4 regions of the Massilia sp. Soil_C_3 genome follow, and region 1 is predicted to be linked to each of the others. Evidence: predicted binding sites of a transcription regulator. Region 1 holds the regulator's gene; each other region holds the start of a gene.

Evidence for each region. The regulator LexA, encoded in region 1, represses DNA repair genes until DNA is damaged. The targets are predictions, from matches to a motif close to ACTGTATNNNNATACAGT.
Region 2: a site for LexA is predicted at 2,236-2,253, ahead of AC3A6F_RS08625 (error-prone DNA polymerase). Genes of this name have one in related genera too.
Region 3: a site for LexA is predicted at 2,187-2,204, ahead of recA (recombinase RecA). Genes of this name have one in related genera too.
Region 4: a site for LexA is predicted at 1,465-1,482, ahead of imuA (translesion DNA synthesis-associated protein ImuA). Genes of this name have one in related genera too.

Annotation. Positions count from the first base shown of each region.
Region 1 is NZ_JBDGJG010000016.1:13,238-18,161, reverse strand. It holds gene AC3A6F_RS24965 (cystathionine gamma-synthase family protein) at 1-933, shown strand, start outside; gene AC3A6F_RS24960 (tetratricopeptide repeat protein) at 1,054-1,770, shown strand; gene lexA (transcriptional repressor LexA) at 1,904-2,533, opposite strand; gene rpsF (30S ribosomal protein S6) at 2,817-3,215, shown strand; gene priB (primosomal replication protein N) at 3,261-3,551, shown strand; gene rpsR (30S ribosomal protein S18) at 3,581-3,871, shown strand; gene rplI (50S ribosomal protein L9) at 3,903-4,355, shown strand; gene AC3A6F_RS24930 (replicative DNA helicase) at 4,465-4,924, shown strand, end outside.
Region 2 is NZ_JBDGJG010000004.1:84,233-89,156, reverse strand. It holds gene AC3A6F_RS08630 (hypothetical protein) at 9-2,150, shown strand; gene AC3A6F_RS08625 (error-prone DNA polymerase) at 2,281-4,924, shown strand, end outside.
Region 3 is NZ_JBDGJG010000006.1:195,852-200,775, forward strand. It holds gene AC3A6F_RS13815 (sensor histidine kinase N-terminal domain-containing protein) at 1-1,194, opposite strand, end outside; gene AC3A6F_RS13820 (response regulator) at 1,191-1,925, opposite strand; gene recA (recombinase RecA) at 2,267-3,343, shown strand; gene recX (recombination regulator RecX) at 3,431-3,895, shown strand; gene AC3A6F_RS13835 (DUF2889 domain-containing protein) at 4,434-4,924, shown strand, end outside.
Region 4 is NZ_JBDGJG010000004.1:110,435-115,358, reverse strand. It holds gene AC3A6F_RS08740 (HlyD family secretion protein) at 1-359, shown strand, start outside; gene AC3A6F_RS08735 (DUF2955 domain-containing protein) at 359-1,369, shown strand; gene imuA (translesion DNA synthesis-associated protein ImuA) at 1,503-2,210, shown strand; gene AC3A6F_RS08725 (Y-family DNA polymerase) at 2,140-3,657, shown strand; gene AC3A6F_RS08720 (alpha/beta hydrolase family protein) at 4,055-4,831, shown strand; gene AC3A6F_RS08715 (hypothetical protein) at 4,901-4,924, shown strand, end outside.

The DNA.
Region 1 (4,924 bases):
GACCACATCGTGTCGTCGAGCTTCCTGTTCGGGAACACCAACAGCCTGTGGCAGACGGTGGCGGGGCAGGGCGTCGATGTAGGTTTCGTCGACGCTACCGACGTGGCCCAGGTCGAAGCGGCCTTGCAGCCGAACACCCGCCTGGTATTCGTCGAGACCATCGCCAATCCGCGCACGCAGGTGGCGGACCTGGCCCGTATCGGCGAACTGTGCCGTGCGCGCGGCATCCTGTACGTGGTCGACAACACGATGACCACGCCCTGGCTGTTCCGTCCGAAAGACGTGCATGCCGGGCTGGTGGTCAATTCGCTGACCAAGTCGATCGGCGGTCACGGCATCGCACTGGGCGGCGCGCTGACCGACACGGGCCTCTTCGACTGGGCCGCGTATCCGAACATCGCCCAGAACTTCAGAAAGCAGGCGCCAGGTGCGCAAGGCATGGCCCAGCTGCGGGCCAAGGCGCTGCGCGACTTCGGCGCCGCGCTGGGGCCGGAAGCGGCGCACCACATCGCGGTCGGCGCCGAGACGCTGGCCCTGCGCATGGAGCGCACCTGCGCCAATGCACTGGCGCTGGCGACGATGCTCGAGGCCGACGAGCGCGTCGCTGCCGTGCATTACCCGGGCCTGGCTTCGCACCCGCAGCACGCGATCGTCGATGCGCTGTTCCGCTCCGGCGGCTCGCTGTTGAGCTTCGAGCTGAAAGAAGACATCGACCCGTTCGACTACCTGAATCGCCTTAAACTGGCGATCCCGGCCTCGAACCTGGGCGACAACCGGACGCTCGTGATTCCGGTGGCGCACACGATCTTCTTCGAGATGGGCCCCGAGCGGCGCGCCAGCATGGGCATTGCGGAAGGCTTGATCCGGGTGTCGGTGGGCATCGAGGACACCGATGACCTGGTCGGCGACTTCCGCCAGGCGCTGGATGCGTAAAGCGGAGTAAAACTGTCCTGACAGGGCCGGCAATTGCCGGCCCTGTCATTTTTGCGGTTGAGCCCAGCCGTAAAACACGGCTATCATGGACTTTTACCAGCCCAGCCTTACGGTATGCCCATGAAACGATTCCTGTCCTGCCTGTCCCTCGCGGCGTTGTTCGCAACCGGTGGCGTCGCCTTCGCCGGCGAACTCGAGGATGCCAATGCCCTGTTCGAGAAAAAAGACTTTGCGGGTGCGCTCAAGCTGTACACCAAGCTGGCCAATGCCGGCAACCCACAAGCCCAGCAGCAGCTGGGCCAGATGTACTGGTATGGCGAGGCCGGCGCGGTCGACGAGGCCAAGGCAAAGGAATTGTTTGAAAAGTCGGCCGCCAAGGGCAACAAGGTCGCCGCCGATTCGCTCGTGATCATGCAGCAGCGCGTCGAACGCCGCGCCGAGATCGATTACTGGATCAAGGGCTACGATGGCGCCGAGTTGCAGGCCGGCGAGTACCGCTGCCCGTCGCCGCGCATCCCGCCGGTGTCGAAGGTGAATGACGAGATCGAGCGCGTGAACAAGGCGGTGACCGGCTGGCAGGATTGCTACAACAAGATGGTGACCAACCTGAACACGCAATCGCCGCTGACCAAGCGCATCCCGCCCGATATCGCCAAGCTGATGAACAAGCAGGAAACCGAAGCATCGACCGCCTACCTGGAACAGGTGCGCCAGAACATCGCCGAGGGAGCGAAAGTCAATTCGAAGATGGTATTGGCCGATTTCGCCGCATGGCGCAGCGCGACCGAAGCGTTTGTCGACCAGCACAATGCGGTGGTCAACAAGGCCAAGCAGTAAAGACTGCCTATAAACGTCGTTCCCGCGAAGGCGGGAACCCAAGCCCTCAGCACCGTCACGATCGCTTATTGTGGCGGCGACTCATGCAAACTGGGGTTTCCGCCTTCGCGGGAACGACGGATCGACGGCTGAATCAGTTCCAGCTACGCATCAACCCCACCGCCAGCCCCTCGAGCGCGAACTCTTCGTCGGGCGTGACTTCGATGATCTTGAAGTCGGGGTTCTCGGGCAGCAGTTCGACCAGGTCGCCCGTCTTGCGGTAGCGTTTGACGGTGACTTCTTCGCCCAGGCGGGCGACGACGATCTGGCCGTTCTTGGCGCTGTCGATCTTCTTGACCGCCAAGAAGTCGCCATCCATGATGCCGGCGTCGCGCATCGACCAGCCTTTTACCTTGAGCAAAAAGTCGGGCCGCGCCGCGAACATGGCGGTGTCGACGTTATAGGTGGCTTCGACGTGTTCTTGCGCCAGGATCGGATTGCCCGCAGCAACGCGGCCGACCAGCGGCAGCGACATCAGGGAAGGCGGCGGCATCGGAATTTGCTCGACGCTGGCGCCGACCAGGCGGATGCCGCGCGAGGTGCCCGGCGAAATCTCGATCGCGCCCTTGCGCGCCAGGGCTTGCAGGTGTTCTTCGGCCGCATTGGCCGAGCGGAAGCCCAGTTCGGCCGCGATTTCGGCCCGGGTCGGAGGGAAACCCGTGTTCTCGATCGCTTCCTTGATCAGGTTAAGGATCTGTTCTTGCCTTGCAGTGAGCTTGAGCATAAATATCTTGCGAAACGGGTTAGTAGAGATAGACTGTATTTTTGTACAGTATTCTGCTATACGCAAGGGATATACACGAAAAAGCGCAAAAAAAGCGCGCGCAACACAAAAAATACGCTTCGTGCAAGGGTAATTGTCGAGTGACAGTGGCGCCAGGATCAGGCGCTTGACAGCCAGGTTCCCATTTTGCCCATTTCACGCTATACTAGCTGGCTGTTCCCTTCCCACACTCGTCTTGACGCCGAGGTGGGCATTTATGTAAAACGTCCTCAAGGAGTAATGCATGCGTCATTATGAAATCGTTTTTATCGTCCACCCGGACCAGAGCGAGCAAGTCCCGGCGATGATCGAGCGTTACAAGACCACGGTGACCAGCCGCGGCGGTAACATCCATCGCGTCGAAGACTGGGGCCGCCGTCAAATGGCTTACCAGATCCAGAAGCTGCCAAAAGCACACTACATCTGCCTGAACATCGAATGCGACAACGAGACCCTGGTCGAGCTGGAAACCGCATTCAAGTTCAATGATGCCGTTCTGCGTCATCTGACCGTCAAGATGAAGAAAGCAGAAACCGCACCGTCGCCGATGATGAAATCGGTGCAGCGCGAAGACGCAGCCAAGAGCCACCGTGCAGAAGCCGCTGCTCCTGCAGCTGCTGCTCCAGCCGCTGCCGCTGCCTAAGATTTTTTCCAGGAATTCGTAACAAGCAAGTAGTAGAAGAACCGGGTGAATCAGTTCCAGCTCGTGGCGACCATCGCCGAGCGTGATGTCCTGCGCTACACCCCGGCCGGCGTGCCGATCGTTTCAGCCGTCCTGATGCACAGTTCGCATCAGCGAGAGGCGGGGGTCGATCGCCTGGTCGAGTTCGAAGTCCCCGCGTTCGCCGCGGGCGAGATTTCGGGCAGGTTCGGCAGCGCCGAGCTCGGCGCCAGCTACCGCTTCAATGGATTCCTTGCACGAAAAAATCGCAACAGCAAAGCCCTGGTGTTTCACATCATTGATTTCAGTGCCGCTTAACCGGCAATTTAGATATACAGGAGCCTCAAATGGCATTCGGTAAAAAGTTCGACAAAAACAAAGCTAAAGAAAAACTCAAGCGCAAACAGCAGAACCCGCTGTTCAAGCGCAAGAAATTCTGCCGCTTCACCGCCGCTGGTGTTGAGCAGGTTGACTACAAAGACGTCGACACCCTGAAGGACTTCGTCCAGGAAAACGGCAAGATCATGCCAGCACGTCTGACCGGCACCAAGGCGCACTACCAGCGTCAGGTCGACACCGCCATCAAGCGCGCCCGCTACCTGGCGCTGCTGCCGTACACCGACCTGCACCACGGTTAATCGGTTACGTCAGCTATCCTGGAGATAAAACATGCAAATCATTCTGTTGGAAAAAGTTCTCAACGTCGGCAACCTGGGCGACGTCGTCAAAGTCAAGGACGGTTACGCACGTAACTTCCTGATCCCACAAAAGATGGCCCGCCGCGCTACCGCCGGCGCCGTCGCCGAGTTCGAAGCCAAGCGCGCCGAACTGGAAAAAGCAGCCGCCGAGAAACTGGCAGCCGCCCAAGCCCAAGGCGACAAGCTGAGCGGCCTGACCGTCACCATCGGCCAGAAGGCCGGCGTCGACGGCCGTCTGTTCGGTTCGGTCACCAACGCTGACATCGCTGAAGCGCTGACCAAGCAAGGCTTCCCGGTCGAAAAAGCTGCCGTTCGCCTGCCGACCGGCCCGCTGAAGACCACCGGCGAATTCCCGATTGCAGTCGCACTGCACACCGACGTCGTGTCGGAAATCACCATCGCTGTCGTGGGCGAAGCTGCCTAAGCGAATGCTGAACTGAAGTAAAAGCAGTACACAAAAAAGCCGGGTTCTCCCGGCTTTTTTGCTTTTGAAACTCACCAATTATGACAGCCGTGTGACAGGAGAAGGTATAATGCCGCCCATGAACGCAGCACCCTCAGACCCGCAGATCGAAGCCCTGCGCATCCCCCCGCATTCCATCGAAGCAGAGCAGTCCGTCATCGGCGGCCTGCTGCGCGATAATGCCGCCTGGGACCGCATCGCCGACTTCATGCATGCGGAAGACTTCTACCGTTACGATCACCGCATCATCTTCGAACAGATGGTCCGCCTGATCAACGCCGGCAAGCCGGCCGACGTGATCACGGTCTATGAAGCCTGCAACCAGCTCGGCAAGGCCGAGGAGGTGGGTGGCCTGCAATACCTGAACGCGATGGCGCAGAACACGCCGTCGGCCGCCAATATCCGCCGCTACGCCGAGATCGTGCGCGACCGCGGCATCCTGCGCCAGCTGATCACCGTCGCCGACGAGATTTCCGGCAATGCGTTCAATCCGCAGGGCAAGGAAGTCAAGCAGATGCTCGACGAAGCGG
Region 2 (4,924 bases), on a different contig from region 1:
ATTCAAGTATGGCTACCCAAAGCACAGGCGTTCTGCAGATCGTTGGCGCGGCTTATGGACTCAAGCAAGTCACCGCGCAGGTCATCAAGCAGGTCAACCGTCAGGCTTTTCCAGAGACCCTGTCTGTTTTGGCGAGCAACCAGACGTTCGGCGACACCTGGGTTGGCCACGAAAAGACGCTGACCGTCGTCTATCGTTATGACGGTGGCCCAACGTTCGTGGCGACGGCTTCGGAAGGCCAGACGCTGAACATCGGTGCGCAGCAGTTCGAGCAAGCTACCCGGGTTCCTGCCCCAGCGCCGCAAGACAACACCGCCCAGCCGGTACTGACCGTGTGGGGCGCCAGCTTCGGCTGCGCCGACGTGAGCGCGACGGTGCGCAATCTGGCCGACCACTCGGCTGGAACCCTGTCCCTTGTCGCCGACAGCGCCACCCTCGGTGAAGACGGCTACGGCAAGCGCAACACCTTCGTCATCGTGGCCAGCTATTGCGGCCAGATCCCGTTCATCGACATCGTCATCGAGGGCAATCCCTATGCGCTCAGCTACCGTCCGCCGCTGCACATCCTGAGCGCCTTCTATGGCCTCAAGGACGTCACCGACATCGTCCGCGCCAGCGTGAGCCGGCGCAGGCTGTCCGTCGCCGCATCCAGCAGCGTATTCGGCGATGGCTGGCCGGCCATGCGCAAGACCCTGCACGTGGTCTACCAGTACGCCGACCGCAAGCCGCAAATGGCCGCGACGACCGAGAACCAGACCCTGCACATCGACTACGATCCGGCCGCTCCCGCCGGACAGGCGTCGCTCGACCCGCGCGCCCTGAACATCATCGCCGCCGCCTACGGGCCGGTCGACGTTACGGAAAAGGTCGCCACGCTGGTGGAAAACGGAAGCCTGTCGTTCACGGCCGACAGCTTGACCTTCGGCGACACCTGGCCGGCCGCCGTCAAGTCGTTCTCGATGGTCTATAGCTGGGGCGTGGCGGGGGTATCGAGCGTCAACGTGCCTGAAGATACGCCGGTCTCGATCACCCAGCCCGAGCCAACTTTCACCACTGACAGAAACTTCGTCTCGCTGGTCGGCGCGCTCGCCGCCGGCGATGAGATCAAGCTCCAGACCGCGGCAGGCGGTTACTGGTCGATCGCCGCCGACGGCCAGATCACGGCGCTTGGAACCTCGAGCGACGCGGCCGAGGTGTTCACCATCGGCGTACCCGAGGCCCAGGATGCAGCCGCCATCACCCTGCAATGCCGTGACGGCAGCTACCTGAGCGCGGATAGCCACGGCATCTTGCGCGCCGGCGGCAGCACGCAGGATGCAATCCAGTTGATGGCATCGCTCCAGGCCAACGGCGCCATCAATATCGGCGTCGTCGGTGGCGCGGGAGCACCGTTCATCGCGGTGACCGCAAGCGGCGCCATCGCGGTGGACGGCAGCTACGACACCAATTTTTCCACTTGCTTCAACTTGCTGCTGAGCCCCACGCGGGCCGGCAATGCCAGCCATTTGCAAGCCTTCGCCAGCGCGACGATGCTGGATGGTCCGGTCGACATGAAGCTGGTAAAAGTGGTGTGGAAGCTCACTGGCGGCTGCTTTCTAGCGGCCGGCCTTGGTCGGCTGCTCGGCGACCAGCAGCAGATCGGTCTCGCCTTGTACCGCTTTCTGCGGCGCTATCCTGGCGTGATGAACAAGATCGCGATCCTGATCGCGACCATCGACTGCAACCGCGCAATGCCGGCGAGCGCCTTGCTTGGCGTGCTCAAGGCGATCCACGAGGCGGGCATCCTCATGCCAGTGCTGCGCATGACGCTTGCGACGACTGGATGGATGGGGATCTCGTGGGCCATTGTCACGATCCTGACGAAAGTGCAGGGTGGCGTTACGAGTGCCGGTGCGACGGCAGGGGGCGAACTGGGCGAGAGCTTCTCCGACTGGGCTTACGAGACCACGATGGACATGCTCGACTACATCAATTCCACGGGTGGCACTGCCTTGATGCTGGCATATGAGCGTATGGTCTGTGCGGATCAGCCGGTATTACGCCGCGCGCATGGTGGTGGTTTGTCCAGCCTGCGCGCGCGGATGGGGACACAAGATCCTTCCCGCTCGTCCCTCGGACCCATGCCGCGCCCTTTTCCCACAAATGCCTGAGTAGTCGATGCTGGTAGCGTGGGAGGCTTTGCCTCCCACGCGTTCAACGCCACATTTGAGTCGCTAGCGTAGTGAGCTCGGTTATACTGTGTTTTTATACAGTATTGGCTGTTTGACAGCCTCCCGCAGCGTGACCAAGCCCACCCCCACCGCCCAGCCGCCAGCATCCCAAGCCCAGGCGCTGCCACCCTACGCCGAGTTGTTCTGCCTCTCGAACTTCTCGTTCCTGCAAGGGGCCTCGCACGCCGAGGAGCTGGTCGCGCGCGCGGTGCAGCTGGGTTACTTCGCGCTGGCCCTTACCGACGAATGCTCGCTGGCCGGCGTCGTGCGCGCCCACGCCGAAGCGAAAGCCGCCAACCTGCCCCTGATCATCGGCGCCCACTTCCACCTCAAGAACCCCGACGACGATCTGACGCCAGCCCCCTCTCTGATCCTGCTGGCGCAAAACCGCAACGGCTACGGCAACCTGTCCGAACTGATCACGATCGGCCGCACGCGCAGCGAAAAAGGCACCTACCTGCTCACCCCCGACGACCTGGCCAATCCCGTCCAGGAATACGCGCACCTGCAGCACATGCCCGACTGCCTGGCAATCCTGCTGCCGCCATACCCCGGTCACGAAGCCCAGGACGTCGACCGCCTGCACGCCCAGGCCGCATGGATGGCCACCACCTTCCCGGGCCGCGCCTGGCTCGGCCTCACCCAGCTGCACCGCGCTTTCGACGACGCCCACCGCGCCACGGTGGAAGAGGTGGGCTGGCAGCATGGCCTGCCGATCGTCGCGCTGGGCCACGTCTGCATGCACGTCCGCTCGCGCAAGCCCTTGCAGGACACCCTGAGCGCGACCCGCCTCGGTAAACCGGTGGGCGCCTGCGGCTACGGCCTGGCGCAGAACGCCGAGCAGCACCTGCGCGCGCGCCTGCGCCTGGCCAACATCTATTCGCGCGAGGCGCTGGCCGAGACGGTGCGCATCGCGCGCCTGTGCACCTTCTCGCTCGACGAGCTGCGCTACGAATACCCCGATGAGGTGGTGCCCCAAGGCCACGATGCCAGCAGCTACCTGCGCAGCGAGACCTGGATCGGTGCGCACCGGCGCTTCCGCGACGGCGTGCCGGCCAAGGTGCAGGCCCAGATCGAGTACGAGCTCGAACTGATCGCCGACATGGGTTACGAACACTACTTCCTGACGGTGTACGACATCGTGCGCTTCGCGCGCTCGCAACACATCCTGTGCCAGGGCCGCGGCTCGGCCGCCAACTCGGCGGTGTGCTACTGCCTCGGCATCACCGAGGTCGATCCGGCCCGCGCCAGCCTGCTGTTCGAGCGCTTCATCTCGCGCGAGCGCAACGAGCCGCCCGACATCGACGTCGACTTCGAACACCAGCGGCGCGAAGAAGTCATCCAGTACATCTACAACAAATACGGCCGCCAGCGGGCGGCGCTGGCCGCGGTGGTGATCAGCTACCGGCCCAAGAGCGCGCTGCGCGACAGCGGGCGGGCGCTCGGCATCGACCTCGCCATCGTCGAGAAGGTGGCCAAGACCCATCACTGGTTCGACAGCCGCGCCGATCTGCTGGGCCGCCTGGCCGAAAGCGGCCTCGATCCCGAGGCGCCGCTGTCGCGCCAGTGGGCCACGCTGGCGCAGTCGCTGCTGAACTTCCCGCGCCACCTGTCTCAGCATCCGGGCGGCTTCGTGATCGCGAAGGGCAAGCTTTCGCGCCTGGTGCCGATCGAGAACGCGACGATGGCCGATCGCAGCGTCATCCAGTGGGACAAGAACGATCTCGAAGAGCTGGGCCTGATGAAGGTCGACGTGCTGGCGCTGGGCATGCTGTCGATGATGCGGCGCGGCCTGGAACTGGTCGGCCAGCGGTATGGCGACGTGTTCGAGATGCAGGACATCCCGCTCGAGGACAGCGCCACCTACGACATGATCTGCCAGGCCGACACCATCGGCGTGTTCCAGATCGAATCGAGGGCGCAGATGAGCATGTTGCCGCGCATGCTGCCGCGCCGCTTCTATGACCTGGTGATCGAAGTGGCCGTGGTGCGTCCCGGCCCGATCCAGGGCGGCATGGTCCATCCCTACCTGCGGCGGCGCCAGGGGCTGGAGCCGGTCGACTACCCGAGCCCAGAGATGAAGGTCGCGCTCGGGCGCACCCTTGGCGTGCCGATCTTCCAGGAGCAGGTGATGCAGGTGGCGATCCTGGGCGCCGGTTTCACGCCGGGCGAGGCGGATCAACTGCGGCGCGCGATGGCGGCCTGGAAGCGCAAGGGCGGCCTCGAAAAATACTACGAGCGCATCGTGGGCGGCATGCTCGAACGCGGCTACAAGCTGGAATTCGCCGAAGCGATCTTCAGCCAGATCCAGGGCTTCGGCGAATACGGCTTCCCCGAATCGCACGCGGCCAGCTTTGCGCTGCTGGCCTATGCGAGCTCGTGGCTCAAGTGCCACGAGCCGGCCGCTTTTCTCTGCGCGCTGCTCAACAGCCAGCCGATGGGGTTTTATAGTCCCTCGCAACTGGTGCAGGATGCGCGCCGCCACGGCATCGAGGTGCGGCCGGTCGATGTCGCCGTCAGCGGCTGGGATTCGGCGCTGGAAGAGTACGACCCCGTCGACCGCGCGCGCCAGCCGGCGGTGCGGCTGGGCTTTTCGCTGCAACGCGGGATGAGCCAGGAGTCGGCCGAGCGCATCGAGCAGGCGCGCGCCGTGCGGCCCTTCGACAGCGTGGCCGACCTGGCGCGGCGCGCGCATCTCGACCGGGGCGACCTGC
Region 3 (4,924 bases), on a different contig from region 1:
TGCGATGACGACCGCGCCTTCGTCGGCGGCCGGCGGCTCGAAGCCCAGGTCGATCTCGCCCGCGAACGAGGCAGGCACCCAATCGAGCACCGTATCGCGCGCGAGCACCGGCAGGTCGATCTCGGCGAAGGCCAGGCCGGCCTGCGGTTGATTTTCGGCGCGCGCCAGCGCCAGCAGCTGGTTCACCAGGCGCGTGGCCGATTCCGAACTCTTGGCCAGCTGTTCCAGCGAGCGGTGGATCTCGGCCGGGTCGAGCTGGCGCAGGGCCAGTTCGGACTGCATGCGCATGCCGGCCAGCGGGGTCTTCATCTGGTGCGCGGCGTCGGCGATGAAGCGCTTCTGCATCGCCATCGATTCGCCCAGGCGCTCGAGCATGTCGTTGAAGGAGCCGACCAGCGGCGAGATCTCTTCCGGCACCTGGCGCGGATCGATCGGCGACAGGTCGTCCTGGGGCCGCGCGCGGATGCGCTGCTGCAGCTCGGCCAGCGGGGTCAGGCCGCGCGACAGCGCGAACCACACCAGGGCCAGGATCACCGGCAGGATGATGAACTGGGGCAGGATCACGCCCTTGATGATCTCGCCCGCCAGGTGCGCCCGCTTATCGAGCGTCTCGGCCACCTGCACCAAGGCCAGCGGCGGTTCGAGCGGCGGCTGCGGGGAGCGTTCGTGCAGCGGGTCGAGGTTGATATAGGTGTAGGCGACCCGGATCGGCGTGCCGTGGATGCTGTCGTTGCGGAACTCGACCGCGCCGCTGCGCGCGTGCTCGTCGGCCGCGTTCAGGCGCGGACGCGGCAGGTCGCGGTCGCCGTCCAGCAGCTCGCCATCGGGCCCGGCCAGCAGGTAATAGACGCTGTCGACGTCGTCGGCGCGCAGGATGTCGCGGCCGGACGGATGCAGCTGGCCGGCGGCCTTGCCGCCCACGTTGCGGATCTGCTGGCCCAGCACCGTGACCCGGTCTTCGAGCGCGTCGTCGAAGGGCTGGTTGGCGATCGACTTGGCCACGAGATAGGTGATGGCGATGCTCATCGGCCACAGCAGCAGCAGCGGGGCCAGCATCCAGTCGAGGATCTCGCCGAACAGCGAGTGCCGGATATTTTCGTCCGGCTCGGGATTCGGCGGGACGTAGGTCGGCTCGGTCGTCGTGGCCGGAGTGTACTCAGTCCCGGCCGTGAAGCCGGCGTCGCGTTCGTTCACCTGTCGGCGACGGTTGCCGTTGCCGTTGCTGCTGCGCGTTCAGCGGAGGCGCTCGCCGCGGCCTCGGAGTATTTCTCGAGGCAATAGCCCAGGCCGCGCACGGTGGCGATGCGCACGCCGCCGACTTCGATCTTCTTGCGCAGGCGGTGCACGTAGACCTCGATCGCGTTGTTGGAGACTTCTTCGCCCCATTCGCACAGATGGTCGACCAATTGTTCCTTGGATACCAGGCGGCCGGTGCGCGCCAGCAGCACCTCGAGCAGGCCGAGTTCGCGCGCCGACAGGTCGAGCATCTGGTCGTTGATGTAGGCGCTGCGGCCGACCTGGTCGTAGACCAGCGGGCCGTGGCGCACCACGGCCGGGCCGCCGCCGGCGCCGCGGCGGGTGAGGGCGCGCACCCGCGCCTCGAGTTCGGACAGGGCGAACGGCTTGGCCATATAGTCGTCGGCGCCCAGGTCGAGGCCTTCCACGCGCTGCTCGACGGAATCGGCGGCGGTGAGGATCAGGACCGGCAGCAGCGAGGCGCGGGCGCGCAGGCGGCGCAGCACTTCGAGCCCCGACATCTTCGGCAGGCCGAGGTCGAGGATGAGCAGGTCGAACTCCTGGGTGGAGAGGGCGGTGTCGGCATCCTGGCCGTTCTTGACGTAATCGATGGCGTAGCCGGACTGGCGCAGGGAGCGCGTCAGGCCGTCGGCAAGTACGCTATCATCTTCGGCGAGCAGAATTCGCATGGTGGCACCTCGTTATTTGCTTGTTGACTCTCGCTCGTCGTCCCCGCGCAGGCGGGGACCCAGGTTTGCATGCGCGCCGCTGCCTTATAACGTGAGTGGCACTGCGGCGACCTGGGGTTCCCGCCTTCGCGGGAACGACGTGCATGGGACAGTGGACACGTAGTCTCGTTTCCAGGTTCTATTGTGTTTGATTTGTCGCAACAATGCGAGCCTCGCCCCATTTATTGACAAAATGGTCACGCATTAGTGCTTGCAAAAACCACTGGATTTTTATACAGTAGTGGCTATTGAAGTGCGCGTGCGCGCCCTCACCTTGCCTACTCCACGATTGAAAGTACACCATGGACGACAAAAAATCCGCATTGAACGCCGCTGAAAAGGGCAAGGCGCTGGCAGCCGCCCTGGCGCAAATCGAAAAGCAGTTTGGCAAGGGCTCGGTCATGCGCATGGATGCCAATGCGCCGGTCGAAGAAGTGCAGACTGTTTCCACCGGCTCGCTGGGCCTCGACATCGCCTTGGGCGTCGGCGGCCTGCCGCGCGGCCGTATCGTCGAGATCTACGGCCCTGAATCGTCGGGTAAAACCACCCTGACGCTGCAGACCATCGCCCAGATGCAAAAACTGGGTGGCACCTGCGCCTTCATCGACGCCGAGCACGCGCTCGACGTCACTTATGCCCAAAAGCTGGGCATCAACCTGAGCGACCTGCTGATCTCGCAGCCAGACACTGGCGAACAGGCGCTCGAGATCACCGACGCACTGGTGCGTTCGGGCAGTGTCGACCTGGTGGTCATCGACTCGGTGGCGGCACTGACCCCGCGCGCCGAGATCGAAGGCGATATGGGCGACTCGCTGCCGGGCCTGCAGGCGCGCCTGATGTCGCAAGCGCTGCGCAAGCTCACCGGTTCGATCAACCGCACCAATACGCTGGTGATCTTCATTAACCAGATCCGCATGAAGATCGGCGTCATGTTCGGCAGCCCCGAGACCACCACCGGCGGTAACGCACTGAAGTTCTACGCCTCCGTGCGCCTGGACATCCGCCGTACCGGCTCGATCAAGTCGGGCGACGAAGTGATCGGTAACGAAACCAAGGTCAAGGTCGTCAAGAACAAGATCGCGCCACCGTTCAAAGAGGCCCACTTCGACATCCTGTACGGAGCAGGCACCTCGCGCGAAGGCGAAATCCTGGATCTGGGCGCGGACAACAAGATCGTCGAGAAGTCGGGCTCATGGTACAGCTATAACGGCGAGCGTATCGGCCAGGGCAAGGACAATGCCCGTCAGTTCCTGGTGGATCGCCCAGCCCTGGCGCGTGAGATCGAGAACAAGGTCCGCGCCGCCCTGGGCGTGCGCGAACTGCCGCCGGCGGCAGCCGGTGGCGACGACAAGCCGAAGCTGCAGGCTGTTGGTGAATAATCGTCTGGCGAGGACGGCGCGGCAGGGTAGCGCCTTGGGTGTCTACTACCCGTCCGTCCGCGCCATGTTGTCGACGATGGTGTCCCCATGCCAGCACCCGCACTAAGCCTCAAGGCGCGCGCGCTGCGCTACCTGTCGCAGCGCGAGCACAGCCGGTTCGAGTTGCGGCGCAAGCTGGCCAAGTATGCCCAGGAAGACGACGACGTCGACGCCCTCCTGGATTTCCTTGAAAAGAATAACTGGCTGTCGCAGGAACGTTTCGCCGAATCCCTGATCAACCGTAAGGCCAGCCGCTACGGCAATAGCCGTGTGGTGGCCGAGCTGCAAAGCCATGGCGTCACCGGCGATGCGCTGGTCGAGATCAAGGCTGGGCTGTCCGACAGCGAGACCGCGCGCGCCGTCGAAGTCTGGCAGCGCAAGTTCGGCACCGTCGCCACCGACGCAGCGATGCGCGCCAAGCAGATGCGCTTTCTGTTGCAGCGCGGCTTTTCCCAGCGTGCAGCGCGCGTGGCGATGCAGGGTAGCCCGGCGGACGACGAGCTGCCAGAGTAAGGTCTGCCCTGACGTAGGGTGGACGGGTTTCCGTCCACGCGTTCGACTACAATGTGCGTCATCAATGTGCGTCATTACACCGTGCCTCCAAGGGCACCATGTCCTCGACATTGATCAGTGGACATATACTCTCCAGGCGCCAGCGTGGAGCGCCATTCCCGATATGCCCAAGGCATATTCCTCAACGGGTGATGGCGCTGCACGCTGGCGCTTTTTCTCGTCTGGCCATCCCGTTTATTGACTGATCCTATCCCAAATACATATCTTATATTCATGCTGTGAATGGGGTGGCGGCCTTCATTAAAGACAGGTGAATAATATAAGCGGCAAACGCGCCGTCATATTGTCTCGAAGTCCCTTCATCTCCTCGTACTATCCCTTACCGACCTTTCTTTCCCATGCGCCGCTGTGGGCGCTGTGCTAAACTTTGCGGGTTTAAGCAGCGCCGCATGAGCGGTTGTTGTCGCAGAAGCTGCGTCAACGTGCAAGAAGCACACCGGCTGCATCACTAACCGCCGTCTCGACGGTACTGGTATTTATGCCTTTGTCACCTCCCGTATCGCGCTCGCTCCGGCATACGCGCGCCATCACAGTCGAAGCGTTCGCGCGCGACGATGGCTTGTGGGACCTCGATGCCAGCATCCGCGATGTGAAGACGCGTACTGTTGCGCTTGCTTCCGGCGAACGGCCCGGCGGCACGCCGGTGCACGACCTCAAGCTGCGCGTGACCATTGACCGCGACCTCAACATCGTCGATGCCGAAGCCGCATCCGATGCCGTCCCGTATCCGGGCTATTGCGATACCATCGGCCCTGCCTACAAAAAGTTGATCGGGCTCTCGCTCGTGAACCATTTCCGGTTGCATCTGAAAGACCGCCTATCCGGCGTGCTCGGCTGCACCCATTTGACCGAATTGGCCCAGGTGCTGCCGACCGCAGCCTTGCAAGCCTTTGCTGACGACAACGTCGATGCCCCAGGTGGGCTCGGCGGCTCGTCAACCGACCGTCCATTTGAGCTCGACCGTTGCCA
Region 4 (4,924 bases), on a different contig from region 1:
ACATGACCGAGAATAACCTCGGCAATATCGCGCCGGGCGACGAGGTCGCCATCGTGCTCGATGTCGTGCCGGGCAAGGTCCTGAAAGGGCGGGTGCGCAGCGTGGGCAGCGGGGTCAATTCGGGCCGGCAGGCCCAGGCCGGCACCTTGCCCGAGATCGACAACAGCCGCGATTGGTTGCGCCAGGCGCAACGCTTCCCGGTCGCCGTGGAATTCGATCCTTCCGAGCGCGCCCAACTGCGCGCGGCCAGGATCGGCGGGCAGGCCGACGTGCTGGTGTATACGGATGACTACGGCCTGATGAACTGGCTGGGCGCCGTCTTCATCCGCCTGATGAGCTACCTTTCTTATCTTTATTGATGATGGAGCGCGCTGACAAGGCGGTGTTGCGGCTGGCGATCGGCCTGGCGCTGGCCGTGCTGCTCGCCTATGGCCTGGCGCTGCCGTCGCCGTTCGTGCTGTGTGTCATGACCGTGCTGTTGCTGAGCAAGCCGGGGCCGCCGATGCCCCTGCTGAAGGGTCTGGTGGTGGCCCTGCTGGTCGCCGTGGTGCTGGCGGCCGGCGTGCTGATGGTGCCGCTGCTGGAGCATTACGCCAGCGTCGCGCTGGTGCTGACGGCGCTGCTGCTGTACGCGGTGTTCTTCGTCGGCCTGCAAAGCGGCAGCCCGCTGGCGAATATCGTGGCAATTGCCTTCACCCTGGTTCCGGTGGCCGGGGTGGTCGACCAGGCCCTGGTGCCGGCGATCAGCACCGCCATCGCGCTGGGGCTTTTTGTCGGCGTGCTGGTCGGCAGCCTGTCGCATGCCTTGTTCCCGGATGGGGAGGAGTCCGGCGCCAGGCCGGCGCCCCCCGCCGTTGCCGCGCACGCGGCCAGATGGCGCGCCGCGCAGGCCACGCTGGTGGTGATGCCGGTGCTGGTGCTGGCCCTGATCCACCCGGCTTTCTATCTGTCCGCCATCATCAAGTCGGTGCTGCTGGGCCAGCAGGCCGGCTCCACCGGTGCCCGCGTGGCGGGGCGGGTACTGGTGGGGTCGACCCTGGCCGGCGCGGGCATGGCGACCCTGGCCTGGTTCGGCCTGGCCTTGCTGCCGACCCTGTGGATGCTGGTGCTGTGGATGGCCGCCGCCGCGTTCTGGAGCGGGGCCCGGCTGTTCGGCCTCAAAGCCTCGTCGCTGCCACCGTCGTTCTGGAGCAATGCCCTGGTGACCATGCTGATCCTGCTGGGGCCGGCCATCGAGGATAGCGTGGTGGGGAAGGACGTCGGTCATGCTTCGCTCGTGCGGGTGACCCTGTTCGTCGTGCTCACGCTGTATGCCTGGGCCGTCGTGTGGGTGCTGGAAGGGTGGCGCGCATCGAGGTCAATGGCGTGAGTAGGCAGGCGAAGACGTTTAATTTTAGTCAATACCAGTGACCCAATTGGTATAGCCAAAATGAATAGGTCTTGCAAAACGCGACCTCAGCGAGTACTGTACGTTTATACAGTATTTGTTCGATAAGCCTGACATGACTCACTCAGCCATCCTTGCCGCACCAGAGGCAGTGCACCCATCGCTGTGGCGCGCGTCGCAGCTGGCGCATGCCGACACGCGCTGCATCGATACCGGCCACCCGACGCTCTCGGGCCAGCTTCCCGGCGGCGGCTGGCCCGGCGGCACCCTGGTCGACCTGCACTTGCAGCAGCCCGGCATCGGCGAGATGCGCCTGCTGCGGCCGGCCCTGGCTGCCTGCGCCGAACGCCGCATCGTGCTGCTGCAGCCGCCCCATCCACCCCAGGCCCTGGCGCTTGCCGCGCTCGGCCTGGAGCCATCGCAGTTGCTGTGGCTGCGCACGACACGCACCGCGGATGCGCTGTGGGCGGCCGAGCAGGTGTTGCGTAGCGGTAGCTGCGGTGCTTTGTTGTTCTGGGCCAACCATATGCGTAACGACAATCTGCGCCGCCTGCACCTGGCGGCGCAAGGCGGCGAAACGCTGTTTTTCATGCTCCGTCCGCTGGCGGCGGCGCAAGATGCATCTCCCGCGCCTTTGCGTCTTGCGCTGCGGCCGGCGGCCGGCGGCATGAATATCGACTTCGTCAAACGTCGGGGACCGCAGCGCGAGGCGCCGCTGTTCCTTCCTCTTGGATCTTCACTACTGCAACGCCATGCGCCTCTGGATCGGCCTGTATTTGCCCCAGCTACCGCTCGAGGTCTTCAGCCCACGCTGGTTCAGTGAGGCGGGCGAGGCCGGCGGCGCTGCAGGCGGCCCGGACCCTGGCAACGTCATCCTCGAGCAGGAACGGGTGATGGCGCTGTCGCCGGCGGCGCGTGCTGCCGGCGTGCAGATCGGCATGCGCCGCGGCGGCGTGCTGATGCTGATGCCCGAGGCGCGCATCGAACTGCGCAGCCATGAGCGCGAAACCGACGCCATGGGGGCGGTGGCCATGGCCATGCTGCAGTACACGCCGCAGGTGGCGCTGGCCGAAGAAGCGACGCTGCTGCTCGACATCGGCGCCAGCCTGCGCCTGTTCGGCGGCATCCGGCGCCTGTGCGAGCGCATTCGCGCCAATATGGCGGCGCTCGGCTTCACGGCCTGCATCGCCTGCGCGCCCACCGCGCGCGGGGCCTGGCTGCTGGCGCGCCGCAATGCGGGCCGCGCCCTCACCATGGACTCGCTGGTACGGCGCCTCGACCGCTTGCCGGTGGGCCTGCTGCCGCCGGCGCGGCCGTTCGCCAGCTGGTTCGAGGGCATCGGCTGCCGCCGCCTGGACGAGCTGCGGCGCCTGCCGCGCCCTGGCCTGCAGCGGCGCTGCGGGCGGGCCTTGCTCGACATGCTGGACGCCGCCTATGGCCTGAACGCCGAATTGTTCCAGTGGGTCACGCCACCAGAACGCTTCCATGCGCGGCTCGAATTGTTCGACCGGCTCGAACAGGCCGACCTGCTGCTGGCCGGCGCCCACCGCCTGGTGTTGCAGATGACGGGCTGGCTGTGCGCGCGCCAACTGGCGGTCGAACGCATCCAGCTGTCGCTCGACCACGAGCGCGGCCGCATGGCGCGTCCACCGACCCTGGTCGAGGTAGCGCTGGCCGAACCCACCTGGCGCGACGAGCACCTGCTGCGCCTGCTGCGCGAGCGCCTGGCCAAGCTCGAACTCGAGGCGCCCGTGATCGGCATCGGACTGGAGGCGCAGCAATTGCAGGCAATGGCGCCACCAACCGACTCGCTATTCCCCGATCCCGGCGGCAGCGAAGAAGACCGGATGCGCATGATCGAACTGCTGGTGGCGCGTCTGGGAGCAGACAATGTCTTGCAGGCGCTGCCGGTGGCCGACTACCGGCCCGAAGTCGCCAACGCCTGGGTGCCGGTGCAGCAGAAGGTGAGCGCCGCCGCGCGCGCGGCGCAGATGCCGCCCGACGTGCAAAGCCTGCCGCGCCCGAGCTGGCTGCTGGCCAAGCCGATCGCGCTCCTGATGCGCGACCACCGGCCGTTCTACGGTTCGCCGCTGCGCGTGGCGTCCAATCCCGAGCGCATCGAGGCCGGCTGGTGGAGCCAGACGCAAACGCGCGACTACTTCATCGCCGAGGGGCAAGACCACGCGCTGTACTGGATCTATCGCGAGCGCATCAACGGCACGGGCGAGGATGCGGCGCCGCGCTGGTTCTTGCATGGCTTGTTCGGGTGATGGTGCAAGTCGGCTGCCGTGTAACTACATGACACCATCTCGAGCGACCGCATACCATCATCTCTCGAGCGACCGCATACCATCATCTCTCGAGCGACCGCATACCATCATCTCTCGTGCGACCGCATACCATCATCTCGAGCGACCGCATACCACCACCGTCGCTCCCGCGGAGGCGGGAGCCCAAGTTTTTCACAAACCGCCAATGCCGCACGAAGTCCGTGGTGACACACACTTGGGCTCCCGCCTTCGCGGGAGCGACGGTTTTCGCGCTTCGAAATACCATCGCCCCGCAGCGGTATGCCCGATGACAGATGCCGACACCGCTACCGCCCATGCTATCGTTGGCCCGCAACCGTCCATCTGACAACCGGACCACGACGACAAGGAGACGCCCATGGCAGGCGAAGCAGTCCACTTCAAAGGCGCCGACGGCCAGCTGCTGGCCGCGCGCCTCGACGCACCCGAGGGCCTGGTCAAGGCCTACGCCCTGTTCGCCCACTGTTTCAGCTGCGGCAAGGACGTCTTCGCCGCGGCCCGCATCGCGCAGGGCCTGACGCGCCACGGCATCGCCGTGCTGCGCTTCGACTTCACCGGTATCGGCGCCAGCGAGGGTGAATTCGCCAACACCAATTTTTCATCCAACCTGTCCGACCTGGTGGCCGCCGCCGACTTCCTGCGCACCGAGTACGCCGCGCCGCAGCTCCTGGTCGGCCATAGCCTGGGCGGCGCCGCGGTGCTGGCCGCGGCGTCCAGCATGCCAGAGGTGCGGGCCGTCGCCACGGTCGCCGCGCCCAGCGATCCGCACCACGTCACCGGCATGTTCCGCGAACACATCGACGCCATCGCCACGCATGGCGTCGCCCACGTCCAGCTGGCTGGCCGCCCATTCACGATCAAGCGCCAGTTCCTGGAAGACGTCGCCGAGCAGCGCCTGGAACAGAAGATCCGCGACCTCGGTCGCGCCCTGCTGGTGATGCATTCGCCGCAGGACGACACCGTCGCCGTGGACAAGGCGCTGCAGATCTTCCAGGCCGCGCGTCATCCGAAAAGTTTCGTCTCGCTCGACGATGCCGACCACCTCCTCAGGCGCCGCCACGACGCCGTCTACATCGCCGACGTGATCGCCGCCTGGGCCTCGCGCTACCTCGACCTGGGTCGCGCGGAGCCATAAGCGCGCCAGCGAACGGTCGAGCCGATCCGATGAGGCATAATCCGCCCATCGAAGCCGACCGGAGGAACCATGAAGCGACTCACGAATCTGGCA